DNA from 3 places in the Paenibacillus sp. sg306046 genome. Region 3 is predicted to be linked to each of the others. Evidence: a T-box and tRNA genes for the amino acid it is inferred to sense, from the RefSeq annotation. Region 3 holds a T-box; the other regions hold tRNA genes.
What was found. The T-box of region 3 lies ahead of leuS (leucine--tRNA ligase). A T-box ahead of a tRNA ligase gene usually reads a tRNA of that ligase, here a tRNA-Leu.

Region 1 (4,976 bases), on a different contig from region 3:
AGACATGAATCACTCCCATTGTTTCCAGCTGGCTGCGATGGTAATAGCGATATCCGTTATCGGCAACAAAAGCCGGCTTGAACACCCCGATACGATCATAGTAAATCAGCGTTTTGCGTGGAACCTCTGACACTTTGGAAAAAGCGCTAATGGATAGCATGTCGGCTCGATTCATCGCTGCCTCCCTAGAAATGGAAAATCGTATTGACTGTATAGTTACTATACAGTTTATGATAGCACGTATTGACACATTTCATCTACATGCTGCAAAAAGCTTACCTGCTAAAAAGGAGATTTTTTATGTTGAGAAAATTGCTCCAAAGTGTGAGAGATTTCAAAAAAAATGCATGGCTGACTCTCTTTTTTTTGCTTGGGGAGGTTGCTATGGAGGTCATGATTTCATGGTTAATGGCGGAATTAATCAATAAGGGAAGTAGTGGAGGAACTATATGAGCCCGATAACTAAATATGGCTTGATTTTGTTGCTATTTGCGCTGATATCGCTTGTGTTTGGCGCACTTTACAGAGGGCGAAATCCTTGATGATGGCATCAATATTCGACGCATTCGAAAGGCTGATTTACGCCGCTCACTAGGAATTGTATTGCAGGATACTCATCTTTTTTCCGGGACTGTGGCCGATAACATTCGTTACGGTCGCCTGGAGGCGAGTGATGAGGAGGTTATACAAGCAGCCAAGCTGTCTCATGCGGCATCAAGAACAATATGCGGTCGCCACCCTGATAACCATTATCTCTATTCTTGCTTTCATTATCGGGTGCTTTTACAAAAATAAATGGATTGAACTATTTTCAAGATCGGGGAAGGAAGAAGGAAAAGTGTAGTACGCCTTTTCAACTGCTTCACAAAACCATGAGTCGAAAGAGAGGAACTACCCATGAAAATCCTTGAAACCAATCGCTTGATCTTACGAAATTTTTCCGTGACAGATGCCCAAGGCTTTATGGAATATGCGGCGAATCCCAGAGTGAGCTGCTTCCTTGGCGATCAAGCCTCTACATTAGAAGAAGCCGTTGCTAAGCTTCAAAAAAGAAGTAGTGAAGACTCCTATCTTGCAGTCTGCTTGAAGGAGAGCCCTGAGCTTATAGGGGAACTGTTTTATATGCATGAGGAGCCTGATACGTTTAGCATAGGATGGAACTTCAATCGCAGGTATGAAGGAATGGGATACGCTCGTGAAAGCGCGGAAGCTCTCCTCCAATATCTATTTACACAAAAAAAAGCCAGAAGGCTTTATGCGTATGTTGAGGACGATAACGTAAGATCACAAAAGCTATGTGAAAAATTAGGAATGCGTAAGGAAGGCTGCTTTATGGAGTTTATCTCCTTCACCACCAACGAGGATGGAACACCCAAATACGAAAACACCTTTCAATATGCTTTACTCAAAAGAGAATGGCTCGAAAATGCTGGCTGCCGGCGCTGAAAAGGCGCCATGCACCCGAGCTTAGCCTTGCTGATCGCTTGCGAGCAAGCTCGGGGTCAGCTTATGAAACGGACGGATCGCTTCGTTTAGCAGCCGGGTCGCCGAACATAAGTGCACAGGAGCATCGACACGCCCACCAAAGCGCAATCATTTACATCGAGGAATAGGAGGTCAGATCCGCGACAGGCCCCATCATAACCCCTCCCAGCGAGACGCCTAAATCAGCCGTAGCGACAAATAATCCAATTAACATGTTGCGACTCGCCTGAGGCAGCACAAAAGACAAGTACGAGGTCAGCGTCGGATAGAGAAGCGCTTGAGCGCCCCCCATGACGACGATCCCTATACAGAAGAAAAACACGCCACCCGTTAAAGAAAAGCTTACACATAGCGCCGCTACGTCCGCGTAATGGTGGAAAATCTGCCACATGCGAGAGTCATGCTCTTGGATCGGGTACGATAAGGTATCAGGAGGGGTTTGACGTAAATAGATAAGTCTGAAACAGCAAAAAACCCTTGCTGTACAAGGGTTTTTCTGATGCGCTCGAGAGGACTCGAACCTCCACGGCTGTTACCCCACTAGAACCTGAATCTAGCGCGTCTGCCAATTCCGCCACGAACGCATATCCTATTTATTTCGTCCTTTATTAGGGGACAAGACGTATAATATCATCGTTTGATTCGGATGTCAAACGATTTTTTAATATTTTTTAATCCGCGATCCACCAGCTATAGATTGCCCAGATGATAAGTCCCCAGATCGGAATCGTAAATAAAATCCCGTAGATGGTTCCCCGAATTGCAGAGCCCTGCTTCATCCCACGCCACCTTCCCCTGACGCTGTCATCCCAGGTACTACGATATGAGTGCCGCGGCGAATTTATGCTTCTTGCCGTCCCCTGTCCCCCGCTCGATTGGCTCTGCGCGGCTTCATCCTTCCAAATAAGCCCGAACCGCCTGGTTGGACCACTCCGCCAACTCCTCGCGCGTTAATTGCTGCGGAGCATGGAACAGCAGCGTACCGGACATACGGCCCTGCGCGTCGCAGGCGGCATCAGGCATAATCACTTCACCGCTAACGCCCCGCTCTGCCGGATGCACACGCAGCAGAAATCCACCCGCAAGCCGGATCAGCTCCGATTGCCTCTGCTCCATCCAAGTCACCGCCCTCAAGAAAATGCGTTTAAAACTAGCTTTCCCTGATTACGCGGTCTCATGCGTGATGCCTGTTGCTCAGGTCCGGCTGCCTCGTTCGTCAGGGCGCAAGCTCCGGACCGCCGAACAGCTCCGTTCGCGGCTCGCTGAAGGGCTGGTAATGGTACGCCCGGTCCAGCTTGACAATTCGCCGGTTCAATCTGCGGACCATCACCGTCTCCTCGTCCCAGGCCACCACGATGCCTTTGACGTCATTGGCCTTGTCCGCGTCGCGCACAACACGAAGCATCGTCCCGTCGACCCGGTAGCGATCAAGTTCCTCTTCGGTAATCATTCTCTGTCTCCTTTCGGCCCATGGCCGTGCTCAGCACAAGAATAGGTCTCATAAATATACACCAATCAGGGGATACAATAAAAGTGCGCCATATCCCAGACGAGGAGCGGAACCTATTCCCTATGGACAAAAAAACGTACTATATCGCTGTCGGCAGCGGAGAAATTTTGGAGCCGGCAGCCATGACAGGCAATTTTGAATTCGAAATTCAGGCGAACCAGGAAGAAATTGATCAGCTGCAGGAATTGTTCGAGGACAAGGAGGACGACGAACAAACAACGTTCATGGGCGGACTTACTCCCTTACGGATGCTGTCCGACGACGAGCAAAATGATGCCTACGATTGGACGCTAACGGAAATCTACATGCTGCTGCACCGGCTGGGAACAGCGGACACACGCAAGCAAATCGAAGCGATGGGCGTTCTCCCCTCCTCATCCTGAGCGAACGATGGGACGTGCGTCTTGGCGGAGAAGCGAACTGCAAAAAAACCTGAATGCACACGAACGGCATTCAGGTTTTTCTCGTCAGTCAAGCAAGGGGTTAACCCACATGCTCTCTGGAATCATTCGTTTCGAACCAGTAGTCAAGCACCTTGCTGGACATTACACGTTTATGAATATACTCGACCTGCTGCTCGGTAAACTGATCCTCCCAAGCAATGTCCAGTTCCTTGCACAGCTTCACGATCGTCAGCAATTCAGACCAGGCCACATAACGTTTGTACCAAAAAAACTGAGGATGCTCAATCATATAAGGATACAGATCGTCGAAGTCCGTATGTTTACAATCAAGGGCACGTTCGAAATGAACCTTGGCCTCACCTAATTTCGTCACAAAAAAATCTGCCGGAATTTCTTTGCCCATGCTAGTAGCACCTCCCCCAAGTAGTCAGTCGGAACCAACTGCTGCTGTTCAAGCTGAATAAAAAGTCACTGCTACTATTATAAAGGAAAATGCGCCGATATGGAAGGCATTCGCTGCTTTCCGTCATGTGCAAATGTTGCTACTCGAAATGAACCTGTCCGTTCGCCAGCGACGAAATTTTTACAAGTGACTCTACCCGCACGCCAGATTCGCGAATCGTCCGTCCGCCAGGCTGGAACGACTTCTCCACCGCAATCCCGACCCCGACAAGCGCAGCGCCCGAGCGGCGAATAATCCGGATCAGACCGCGTGCGGCCGCTCCATTCGCAATCAGATCATCAATCAGCAGCACCCGGTCCTGTTCGTCCAGAAACTCCTTGGACACCATAATGTCCGTCACAAACCCCTTTGTAAACGAAGGAACCCGCTCACAGTACGTCTCCGTGTCCGTATTCAGCGGCTTCTTGCGTCTGGCAAATACCAGCGGAACGCCAAGCTCCTGTGCAGCCGCAAACGCAATCGGAATACCTGAGGATTCGATTGTCATAATTTTGGTCACCTGCTCCTCACGGAACAGACGGGCAAATTCACGTCCCATCTCGGTCGTCAGCACCGGATCGACAGCATGATTCAAAATTGCGTCCAGCTTGAGCACTTCATCCGACAGGACGATACCTTGCTCCTTTATGCGTTGCTTCAATAGCTCCATAACCCCACGCCTTTCAATAGTAGAACCGTCTTTTCGTAAACTTATCACATCGGCAAACCCCCTTTCAAGTAGCAGCCTGCTAAAAAAATATGGAGTTTTCCAAAATTATTAAGAAAACTGCAACTTTATGATTTAACTTTCGTCTAAAAGGGTAAGAACCGGGGAAAGAAAGTCTGCCAACGCGATTCAGCAACTTTGAAAATGAAAATGGCCTATTTTCATAATTTTTAGCGTTATTTGCAGCTTTTTCGTCTTTGTGAACCATACAGCGAAAGAGTATGATTAGAAAGGTTCCTCACCTAGACGATTACAAGACCCACGGAAAGGAAGTACATGATGAAACGAAAGAGATCCTTCATCGGTTTCTTGTCCGTTGCCATATGCCTGACCGCCTTCACACCCGGCTGTCAATCCAAGCAGCCTGTGCCGCCGCCAGTTGCCGAGCCAGCGGCGCCGCTGCCGCCA
Region 2 (4,976 bases), on a different contig from region 3:
GGAATTTCCCTTTTACCGGCTTGGCCGCATTTTCCTGCAGCCTCATTTAAGGTATAATGAAAGCGAGGTGACACCTGACATGTTCTATGCAGCGAGCAGCGCCCCGCACGAGGGGTTTATGTGGTTTATTATGTTTTGGGTATTTGTGCTGTTGTTTGCTATGTGCGTGGGCGGCTACTTTATGTTCCGCAAATTTTTCAAGGTGCTGCCAATGGAGGACGGCAAGTCCAAGCTCGACTGGCAGAACCACTACGTAGAGGCTTCCCGCCATCTGTGGACGGAGGAAGCAAAGGCGTTCCTCGACATCCTGGTCGAGCCGGTTCCGACGCCGTTTCGGGATATTGCCAAGCATTCCATCGCCGCCCGCATCGGCCAGCTTGCTCTGGAGGAGAACGCTCCCGCCGTCACACGCGACCTTTGTATTAAGGGCTATATTTTGGCGACGCCGAAGCGGGATTACAAAAGCCTTGTTACGTTTCTGGACAAGAAGGACATTGATTACTCGCCTTACAAGCATTTGATGAACTAAGCGCGTCGTGTCCGCGCCTGCCCGCGAAGAAGCCACCGAGCCCCGGTACAACGGGAAACGGTGGCTTTTTGGCTTGGCAAGCGGAACAACTGATTTTCCGCAAGACGGCTGCGTGCTTCTGTGTGCCGAGCAAGCGCCATCCGCCTTGCCCGCTTACTTTTTCTTCTTTGCTTCCGGCTCCTGGTTGCCCAGCTTGATCGACAGCGTCACATTGTAATCGCCATGCTTTTTCATCGCCGGGTCGCGCAGCTGGGAACGGAAGCCAACCACCGACACGCCGCTAACCGACAGGGTGACCGGAAACTCCTCTTTTTTCACGAAGGAAATGTTGCCGTCCACGACGATATACAGATCGACGCCTTCCTTGGCCTTGAAATCGACGGTCAAGTACCGGTTGCCCTGCGGCTGCACCGCGGCTTCAAGATCGCCGTTTGTCGCAATATTTTTCGTTAATTGGCCCTGGTCATCGAAAAAATCGCGGGCGTTCACATTAGACTTGTCGGTCCAGCCTTGAGCTCCCGGCGGAACCTGGATACCGCCTGAGGTTGAGCCCGAAGGCGGCGTCAACACCGGGCTGCCTGCAGAGCCGCCCGTCGTGGTTGTACCGGTCTTCGGGTCCAGCTCCACCGTCGAATAGAAGGAAAGCCAATTGCTGCTTTTCAGAAAATGATAGATCCGGTCCAAAATAACAACCGCCTCTGCTCGCGTCACCGGGTCGCGCGGACGGAACAAGCCTTTCTCGGTCGGAGACATAATACCGTTGGCCTTCAAGCCGGCAAGCCCCTTGGCCTGCACGTTGGACATCAGATCGTCCCCAAGCTTGCAGTCGCTGGCCCCTTGGCCGATCATCAACGTCTTGTATACGGTTGGATCGCCCGCCCGCATCCAGCCGCTGCTGTCATAACGTCCGTCTGATTTGGCGAAGCTGTACGCCGACAAATCCTCCAGCAGACTGGCCGGCATGTCCTTTAATTGTAAAATCGCCGCACACGCGTCATTGCCGCTCAGCCGATCTGCGCTGATCAGCTTGCCGCCGAACATCGCGTACAGCATTTGCGCCAGCTCCAGTCTGGACAGCTCCTTATCCGGCTGGAACGCAAGCTGGCCCTCCTGGTCCACGCCAAAACCGCCGATGCGGAAGTTAGCGTCATAGATTGCGCTAATCGGCGCATAGGCCCAATGCTCTTTGGGCACATCGGCGAAGTAGCTGATTTTATCCAGCTCCAGCGCCTTCGTATTCGGCCTGTACGTGTCAAATAACCGGTAGACCATAGCGGTCCATTCTGCCTTGCTGATCGCCTGATCCGGGCGGAAAAGCCCATCCGGATAGCCGGTTATAATCTGCTTGGTGGTCATCACATCAATCGAGCTGGTTGCCCATACATAGCTTGAGGTCACATCGCTGTAGCGGCTTGCGGCTTGCAGCGGCTGAATCGCAAGGACAGACAGTCCTACAACCGCTGACATCGTCAGCGCGATTCGGCGTAGCCATGTCCGCGGCGTCTTGTTCATCACTGATTTCTACCTCCCATCTCTTTCTATATCGGACAGTAACGAGCGATTTATTACCTGTTTACGGAAAATACGTTCGCTTCAGTCGAACGATCTTCCGTCCACTTCCGTTGTAAGCAGCTCGCGCAGTCTGGCCGGATAATCGGTAATAATCCCGGAAAATCCGTTCGCTATCGCCTGCCGCAAATGCTCCGGGTCATTGATCGTGTACGGATACACGCGCAGCCCGCCGCTTACCGCCAGCTCCACGTCCCCGGCATCCATGCTCTGGTAATGCGGATGCAAGGAATAGACGTTCATACCGGACAGCTCAGCCAGGCGGGCATGGTTTATAAATCCGCCCACGTACAGCAGCCCGACCCGCAGCCACGGGATGTCCTGCTGCAGCCGATGCAGCGTCTTATGGGCAAAGGAAGAGACGACAACGCTGTCCCGACGGCCGTACGCCAGCAGCAGACGCTGCAGCTCTGCCGCCAGACGCGGGCTGTAGCCGCATTTCACTTCCACGTTAATCATCATCGCAGGAGGCGTCTGGGCAAATACTTCGTCCAGCAGCGGCAGACGCTCACCGGCAAACCGCTCGCCATACCAGCCGCCCGCATCCAGACCTTGAAGCTGCTCTACCGTCAGCTGCCCGACCCATCCGCTGCCATTGGTCGTCCGGTCAACCGTAGGGTCATGGCAGACGATCAGCCGGCCATCCGCTGATTCATGAATGTCCAGCTCTACCGCATCCGCTCCCTGCTCTTGTGCCAGCCGAAAAGAAGCCAGCGTATTTTCCGGCGCTTCGCCCGCCGCTCCGCGATGGCCGATAATGAGCGGCCTCCGTCTGGACCGCCGATCCTGCTCCATCTTCTCTGACATGGATGGTTCCCTCCCTAAAATAAACTGGTTTCGTTACGAAACGCCGCTTGAATCCAAGAAAAAGCCTGCCCCAAGCAAACGCCAAACGGCGCATGTCTTTCGGGCAGGCTGCTGCGGAAATGCTGACTAATGGCTGTATAAGCTGCTTCTCCGCGTCATCTGGCCCCGGTCAGGCCCGCTCTGCATCGAATGGCCTGGCTGGCAAGCTAGGCGCGAAGGTCGACATGATTACCCAAATGCGCAGGCTGAGCGGCGGCAAAGTCCTGCAAAAGAGTCGCGGCTTGCGCAGCCTGCGTATCCTTCACCTTGCTCAGCATAGCCAATCCGACCGCCTGCTTCAGCGCATCCGTACTGGCTGTCGCATTCAAAGCTGCTTGAATTTGCAAGAAAATCACCTTCATTCGCTGGAGTCTGAGGAGCAGCCCGGCCGAGCTGTCCGTCTATTTCCACTATACGCCAAGCCCCTCGCTCCGTAAAGAAAAAAGCCTGCCCCTGAACCCGGGACAAGCTCTTTTCTGTATGCGGTTGAGAGGACTCGAACCTCCACGAGCGTACGCCCACTACCCCCTCAAGATAGCGTGTCTGCCATTCCACCACAACCGCGCATAAACGACTCATATGTGATTTATTATACTTGCTATTGAAGAAATTGTAAAGCAGGAACGAGTCGGCGACAGGACACGTCATTGCCCTGGCGTTGCGCCTCGTTCCTTCAGTTGCGGTTACTGGGTTGCCTTAGTGCTGCCAGACGCGCGGCTCCTGATCTTTCCCGTTATATTCGATGCGCTGCGGAGTCAGCTTCAAAATAGCATATTCGGGATCATGCGGTCCCTTGAACCACTCCTTGAAGGAATCATTCCACAGCCGCTCCCTCAGCCCGTCTTCTTTGCAAACCTCAGCGGTCGCGGCGATCTGCAAAATATCCCCGGAAGGCTTCCCGTCATACCCGACCAGTACATGCACGTTTGGGTTGCTCCGCAGCTCATCCACCTTATCGGTTTTAGAATTCGTAGCCAAGTACAACGTCAAGCCTTCATGAAACAAAGCCATGTACCGGACCTTCGGCTTTTGCCCGTCCACCGTGCCGAACGAGCATACGCGATTGGCCGCGAGGATGTCTGCAATTTGTTCTTCGAGCTGCTTCGTTTGCTGCATAACGAAAATCTCCCTTCTTGATTCGGACTGTTCGTTAGCTTCCCCCGAAACGCCAGCTTCGAATCATCATGAACGGAAATTTAACAGCAGGCAGCTCCCGCTGGATACAGAAGACAACGTCTCCTTAGCAAACCGTTCTCCGCGTATGCTAAGATGAAAACATAGCATTTACTTTTACAGCGCACCGAGGTGTCCTTATGTTGACCTTTACGGCCTCTGACCGCCAGACGACCGAGCAGCCTTTGCGTACCCCGCGCAGCGGCGAAACGGTATGGGCTCATCTGGAAAATGCCCCTCCGGCTGAAATCGAGCATGTGCTCGGAGAACTGTTTCACTGCCATCCTCTCGTGATTGAGGATTGTATTCATCTGAATCAGCGGCCGAAGATGGACCGGTATGAAGATCATATTTTCATCACCTTTTTCCCGGTCAAGGACGAGCATCTGCATACGACTGAAATCGCCATCGTTATCGGCAAAAACTACGTCATTACGGTGTGCAGGGAAAAGCTGCCGGTGATCGAAGAGCTTCATCGTTACCTTCTGCAGGCAAGGCCTAACTGGGCTGCGCCCGGAGCGTTGTTGTACCGGCTGCTGGACCGGTTTGTGGATGATTACACCAACATCATTGATCAGGTTGAGGACCGCATGGACCGGCTGGAGCAAACAATTTTCGACAATCCGTATCTGCAGGTGTCCCGCGAGGTGTTTACACTCAAACGAACGCTGCATCAGCTGCGCCGCATCATCCTTGAAGAGAAAAATGTGCTGGGCGCCATCAGTCACCAGAGCTTCCCTTATATGCATGAAGAGTCCGACGTTTATTTTGTCGATATCTATGATCATATTTCCCATGTGGTCGATGCGATCGACACGTTCCGGGAGTCGCTGATCAGTCTGCTGGAGCTGCAAATGGG
Region 3 (4,976 bases):
CATTGAACTTGCGCGGCATTTCGCTAATCTCAGATTATTTCATCATCTGCCACGGTAATTCCGAGACGCAGGTGCAGGCGATTGCGACTGAAATCCGCAAGCGCGCCGATCAGGCGGGCGCGACTGTACGCGGTCTGGAAGGCATGGATACGGCTCGCTGGGTGCTGATTGACCTGGGCGACGTTGTCGCACATGTGTTCCACCGGGATGAGCGGGAATATTACAATATCGAGCGTCTGTGGTCGGATGCGAAAGTGGTTGAGCGGGTATGACGCTGGAAGCCGGAACGTACCGCCGTCTGGAGGTCGCCCGCGAGGTGTCGCCGCTTGGGTATTTTTTGACCGACGGCACGATGGATGTGCTGCTGCATTATAGCGAAACAAACGGGACGGCGATCCAGATCGGCGAACCGGTCGAAGCTTTCCTGTTTCATGATACGGAAGACCGGCTGGCCGCTACGCTGCGCAAGCCGCTGGTCAGCCTTGGCGAGCTTGCGCTGCTGGAGGTCGCGGATATTCATCCGCGCTTCGGCTGTTTTCTCGAAATGGGGCTTGGACGCCAGCTGCTGCTGCCGTTCCGCGAGCTGCCTGAGCTGAAGGAGCTTCATCCGCGTGTCGGCGACCGCGTTTTTATCGTGCTGGGCCATGACCGTCAGGGCCGGATGGTCGCGAGGCTAGCCGGGGAAGAGCAGCTTCGCCAGCTCTGTGTGTCGGCTCCGCAGGTCTGGAAAAATCGGACGATCGAAGCCCGGGTATACAAGCCGCTGCAGATGGGCTCCTTTGTCGTTTGCGACGCGGGCGTGCTGGGCTTTGGCGTCATCGGCCTGATTCACGCGACGGAACGCACGCGGATGCTGCGTCTGGGCGAGCGGGTGGAGGCGCGCGTAGCGTTTGTGCGGGAGGACGGCAACGTCAACCTGTCGATGCGCGAGCGCAAGGAAATTGTGCGCGACGAGGATGCCGAGAAGCTGCTTGCGTTTCTGCGCGAGCGGCCGAATGCGGCCATGCCGTATTCGGATGAGACGCCTGCGGACTTGATCAGCCAGCGGTTCGGCATGAGTAAGTCGGCCTTCAAGCGCGCGCTCGGCAAGCTGATGAAGGAAGGGCTTGTTGTGCAGGACGGCAGCTGGACGCATCTGAAGCAGGAGGCTGCGCCGCAAGAGGAAGCCTGAGTGAGTGCTGCTTGCTGGAGAGCAGGCGGTTCATCGGCGTCAAGCAGAGCCTGGGCTTTGAAAAAGCTCCGTTGGAGCGTTTCGCAGCGTTTCTGTTGATCCCAATAGCAGCACCCAGATACCGGTTCGCGACTCTCGGCAGTTGCAGCCGGTTTTCTTTAACTTGACAAGAAAAGCGAAAGCGGCTGCTAGAAAACGGATCCAGCATTGTCCGTCCGAGGCGCTTCGGTCAGAAGCTTTTCTGGTGGAAAAGGAGGGGAAAAGATTGGCTTATGAGCAGTTTTCCTATGTGTACGATCGGTTAATGGAGGACATGCCTTATGAGGAGTGGCTTGAATTTGCCTGCACCTGTTGGCGCAGCTTCGGCAATCCGCATACGGTGGTCGATTTGGGCTGCGGAACAGGCAGCTTGTCCGTGCCGTTAATGCAGCTCGGCTATGAGGTGATCGGCGTTGATTTGTCCGCGGATATGCTTGCTATTGCCCGGGATAAAGCCGATCAGGCGACGCGCGAGGCGGCGGGAGCGCAAGCAGGCAGCTTGCTGCTGCTGCAGCAGGATCTTCGCGAATGGTCGGCGGGCAGGCCGGTTGAAGCGGTCGTCTCGTTTTGCGATTGCTTCAACTATTTGCTGGAGCTGGAGGAGGTGGCTGACGCGTTCCGCCATACGTATGAGGCGCTGGCGCCGGGCGGGGTATTTGTATTTGATATGCATACGCCGTTCCAGCTGCGTTCTTATGCGGAAGCCCAGCCCTTTCTGTTGAATGAGGACGATGTCGCTTATATCTGGACATGCGAGCTGGACGAGGAGCGGTGTGAGATTGAGCATGCGCTGACGATTTTCGTGAAGGAAGAGGGACGGGCGGGACAGGCTGAACGAGGAAGCGCGGAACGGTTCGAACGGGTCGATGAATCCCATGTGCAGCGGGCGTATGCGCCTGAGGTGATTGAGGCGGCACTGCGTACGGCGGGGTTCACGGAGGTTGCCGTATATGCGGACTTTACGTGGGAAGCAGTGACGGACACGACGGAACGGGCGTTTTTTGTGGCGGTCAAGCCGCGGTAGTCTGGGCAATCGCTCAGATGGAGCAGGTCGAGTGTACGAGCAGAACGTCTCAACGGGACAGAACGTTCCAACGGAGCAGGCCGATGTCAGACGGTTGGCGGCTTCTACCGTCTGTTCACGTGCCGAGCAGATGCAAAATCAATTGAAGGACCGCTAACACAATGCCCCACAGCGGCAGGGAAAGCAGCAGTCCGTTAACTAGGCCGCGCATCGCGATCTCTCCTTTTCAGCGCAACGTCATCGTGGCGTTCTACGTCCAGTATGATCCAAACAGGGCTAGATTAACCGTTGATGATGGATGCAGGAGGACTAGGCCACGGGCCTTCCAGCTGCAAAGGCTGCGACGGGAGACGTCCATTTTAAGCGTGATTGAAAGCCGCCTGTTGCCGGGCGCCGCCGGTTTTCAAGCCGCTTGAATGTGCTTTCCTTACTGCTCCTTACCTTGCGGTGGAGGCACAGCTTGACAGGGCAGAATTATTTTGCATATAATGATGGATAACTGAATGGATAAGAAGGCAACGACAGGAAGTAGTAGGGAGCAGGTCCGTTAACAGAGAGCCGGTGGGTGGTGTGAACCGGTAGCGGCGCGTTCGTGAACTCATTCTGGAGCCAGAAGGCGATGGAGATGCGGCGGGTAATTGGCAGCATGATCCGGCAGCCGGATCGTTTCCCCGCGTTAAGGGGATCAAGTGGATGGAAGGCAAAGCATGCCTGAAGTCAACTAGGGTGGTACCACGGGAAAACAAAGCTTCTCGTCCCTAGCGCAAGCTAGGGATGGGGGGCTTTTTTGTTTGTATGCATATGTGTGCTTGAACTTGAAGGAGGCAGCCAGCCATGACAGAGGAAACAAGAGAAAACCAGGGATATAACCCGCTTGCCATCGAGCCGAAATGGCAGCAGTATTGGGATCGCAACAAAACGTTCAAGGTGCTGGACGACGATTCCAGGCCTAAATTTTACGCGCTGGATATGTTCCCGTATCCGTCCGGAGCAGGGCTGCATGTCGGCCATCCGGAAGGCTATACGGCGACGGACATCGTTTCGCGTTACAAGCGGATGCGCGGGTACAATGTGCTGCATCCGATGGGCTGGGACGCATTTGGCTTGCCGGCCGAGCAGTACGCGCTGGACACGGGCAATGATCCGCGGGATTTTACGCAGAAAAATATTGATACGTTCCGCCGTCAAATCAAGTCGCTTGGCTTCTCCTACGACTGGGATCGGGAGATCAGCACAACGGACCCGGAATATTACAAATGGACACAGTGGATTTTCATCCAATTGTATAAAAAAGGGCTCGCTTATGTGGACGAAGTAGCTGTGAACTGGTGTCCGGCGCTTGGTACCGTGCTGGCCAATGAGGAAGTGATCGACGGCCTGAGTGAGCGCGGCAGTCACCCGGTCGTCCGCAAGCCGATGCGCCAATGGGTGCTGCGGATTACGGAATACGCCGAGCGGCTGCTCGACGATCTGGAGGAGCTCGACTGGTCGGAAAGCATTAAGGACATGCAGCGCAACTGGATCGGCAAGTCGAAGGGCGCTGAGGTGACCTTTGCGATCGAAGGGCATGACGGGGACGGGCTACGCGTGTTCACTACGCGTCCGGATACGTTGTTCGGGGCTACGTATTGCGTACTGGCGCCTGAGCATGAGCTGGTCGGACGTATTACGACAGCGGGGCAGGCGGATGCGGTACGCGAGTACCAGGAGCGCGCTTCGCGCAAAAGCGATCTGGAGCGCACCGACCTTGCGAAGGATAAAACGGGCGTATTTACCGGCGCTTACGCAGTGAATCCGGTCAGCGGCGCACAGGTGCCGATCTGGATCGCCGATTATGTGCTGGCCGGATACGGAACGGGCGCGATCATGGCTGTGCCGGGCCACGACCAGCGTGACTGGGAGTTCGCCAAGCAGTTCAATTTGCCGATCGTACAGGTGGTTGAAGGCGGCGATGTGGAGAAGGAAGCGTATGCCGGGGACGGCGCGCATGTTAATTCGGAGTTCCTGAATGGCTTGAACAATGAGCAGGCGATCAGCACGATGATTGAACGGCTCGAAGCGGACGGCAAAGGCAAGGGGAAAGTGACCTACCGTCTGCGTGACTGGCTGTTCAGCCGTCAGCGCTACTGGGGCGAGCCGATCCCGATTCTGCATCTCGAGGACGGAACAATGACGACCGTACCGGAGGACCAGCTGCCGCTGCTGCTGCCGCAGGTTGATGAGATCAAGCCGTCCGGCACCGGCGAATCGCCGCTGGCTAATGTCAAGGAATGGGTCGAAACCGTCGATCCGGTATCCGGGCAGAAAGCGCGCCGCGAAACAAATACGATGCCGCAATGGGCCGGAAGCTGCTGGTATTACTTGCGTTTTATCGACCCGCGCAATGACAAGGAAATTTGCTCGCCGGAGCTGCAGCGCAAGTGGCTGCCGGTTGACCTGTATATCGGCGGCGCAGAGCATGCCGTTCTGCACTTGCTGTACGCGCGCTTCTGGCACAAAGTGCTGTACGATCTCGGCGTAGTGGCGACGAAGGAGCCGTTCCACAAGCTCGTCAACCAAGGCATGATTCTCGGCGAAAATAACGAAAAGATGAGTAAATCGCGCGGCAATGTCATCAATCCGGATGAGATTGTCAATGAATACGGCGCAGATACGCTGCGTATGTACGAAATGTTTATGGGACCGCTGGAAGCGACGAAGCCTTGGAATGTCAACGGTGTGGAAGGTACTTACCGCTTCCTG

Region 1: it has a tRNA-Leu gene. The T-box ahead of leuS (leucine--tRNA ligase) is inferred to sense a tRNA for this amino acid. The anticodon was not compared.
Region 2: it has a tRNA-Leu gene. The T-box ahead of leuS (leucine--tRNA ligase) is inferred to sense a tRNA for this amino acid. The anticodon was not compared.

Annotation. Positions count from the first base shown of each region.
Region 1 is NZ_JCAMRT010000010.1:11,014-15,989, reverse strand. It holds gene AC6ROY_RS12080 (MerR family transcriptional regulator) at 1-175, opposite strand, end outside; gene AC6ROY_RS12075 (hypothetical protein) at 301-453, shown strand; gene AC6ROY_RS12070 (GNAT family N-acetyltransferase) at 898-1,446, shown strand; partial or broken gene AC6ROY_RS12065 (staphylopine family metallophore export MFS transporter CntE) at 1,533-1,843, opposite strand; tRNA gene AC6ROY_RS12060 (tRNA-Leu) at 1,986-2,069, opposite strand; gene AC6ROY_RS12055 (hypothetical protein) at 2,377-2,601, opposite strand; gene AC6ROY_RS12050 (hypothetical protein) at 2,702-2,935, opposite strand; gene AC6ROY_RS12045 (hypothetical protein) at 3,058-3,378, shown strand; gene AC6ROY_RS12040 (hypothetical protein) at 3,479-3,802, opposite strand; gene AC6ROY_RS12035 (xanthine phosphoribosyltransferase) at 3,942-4,511, opposite strand; gene AC6ROY_RS12030 (DUF4309 domain-containing protein) at 4,848-4,976, shown strand, end outside.
Region 2 is NZ_JCAMRT010000005.1:195,818-200,793, forward strand. It holds gene AC6ROY_RS07255 (DUF2621 domain-containing protein) at 80-529, shown strand; gene AC6ROY_RS07260 (S-layer homology domain-containing protein) at 683-2,041, opposite strand; gene AC6ROY_RS07265 (glycerophosphodiester phosphodiesterase) at 2,123-2,905, opposite strand; gene AC6ROY_RS07270 (YjfB family protein) at 3,112-3,291, opposite strand; tRNA gene AC6ROY_RS07275 (tRNA-Leu) at 3,426-3,508, opposite strand; gene AC6ROY_RS07280 (pyridoxamine 5'-phosphate oxidase family protein) at 3,641-4,060, opposite strand; gene corA (magnesium/cobalt transporter CorA) at 4,258-4,976, shown strand, end outside.
Region 3 is NZ_JCAMRT010000002.1:291,655-296,630, forward strand. It holds gene rsfS (ribosome silencing factor) at 1-272, shown strand, start outside; gene AC6ROY_RS03240 (CvfB family protein) at 269-1,171, shown strand; gene AC6ROY_RS03245 (class I SAM-dependent DNA methyltransferase) at 1,437-2,234, shown strand; T-box leader at 2,744-2,997, shown strand; gene leuS (leucine--tRNA ligase) at 3,069-4,976, shown strand, end outside.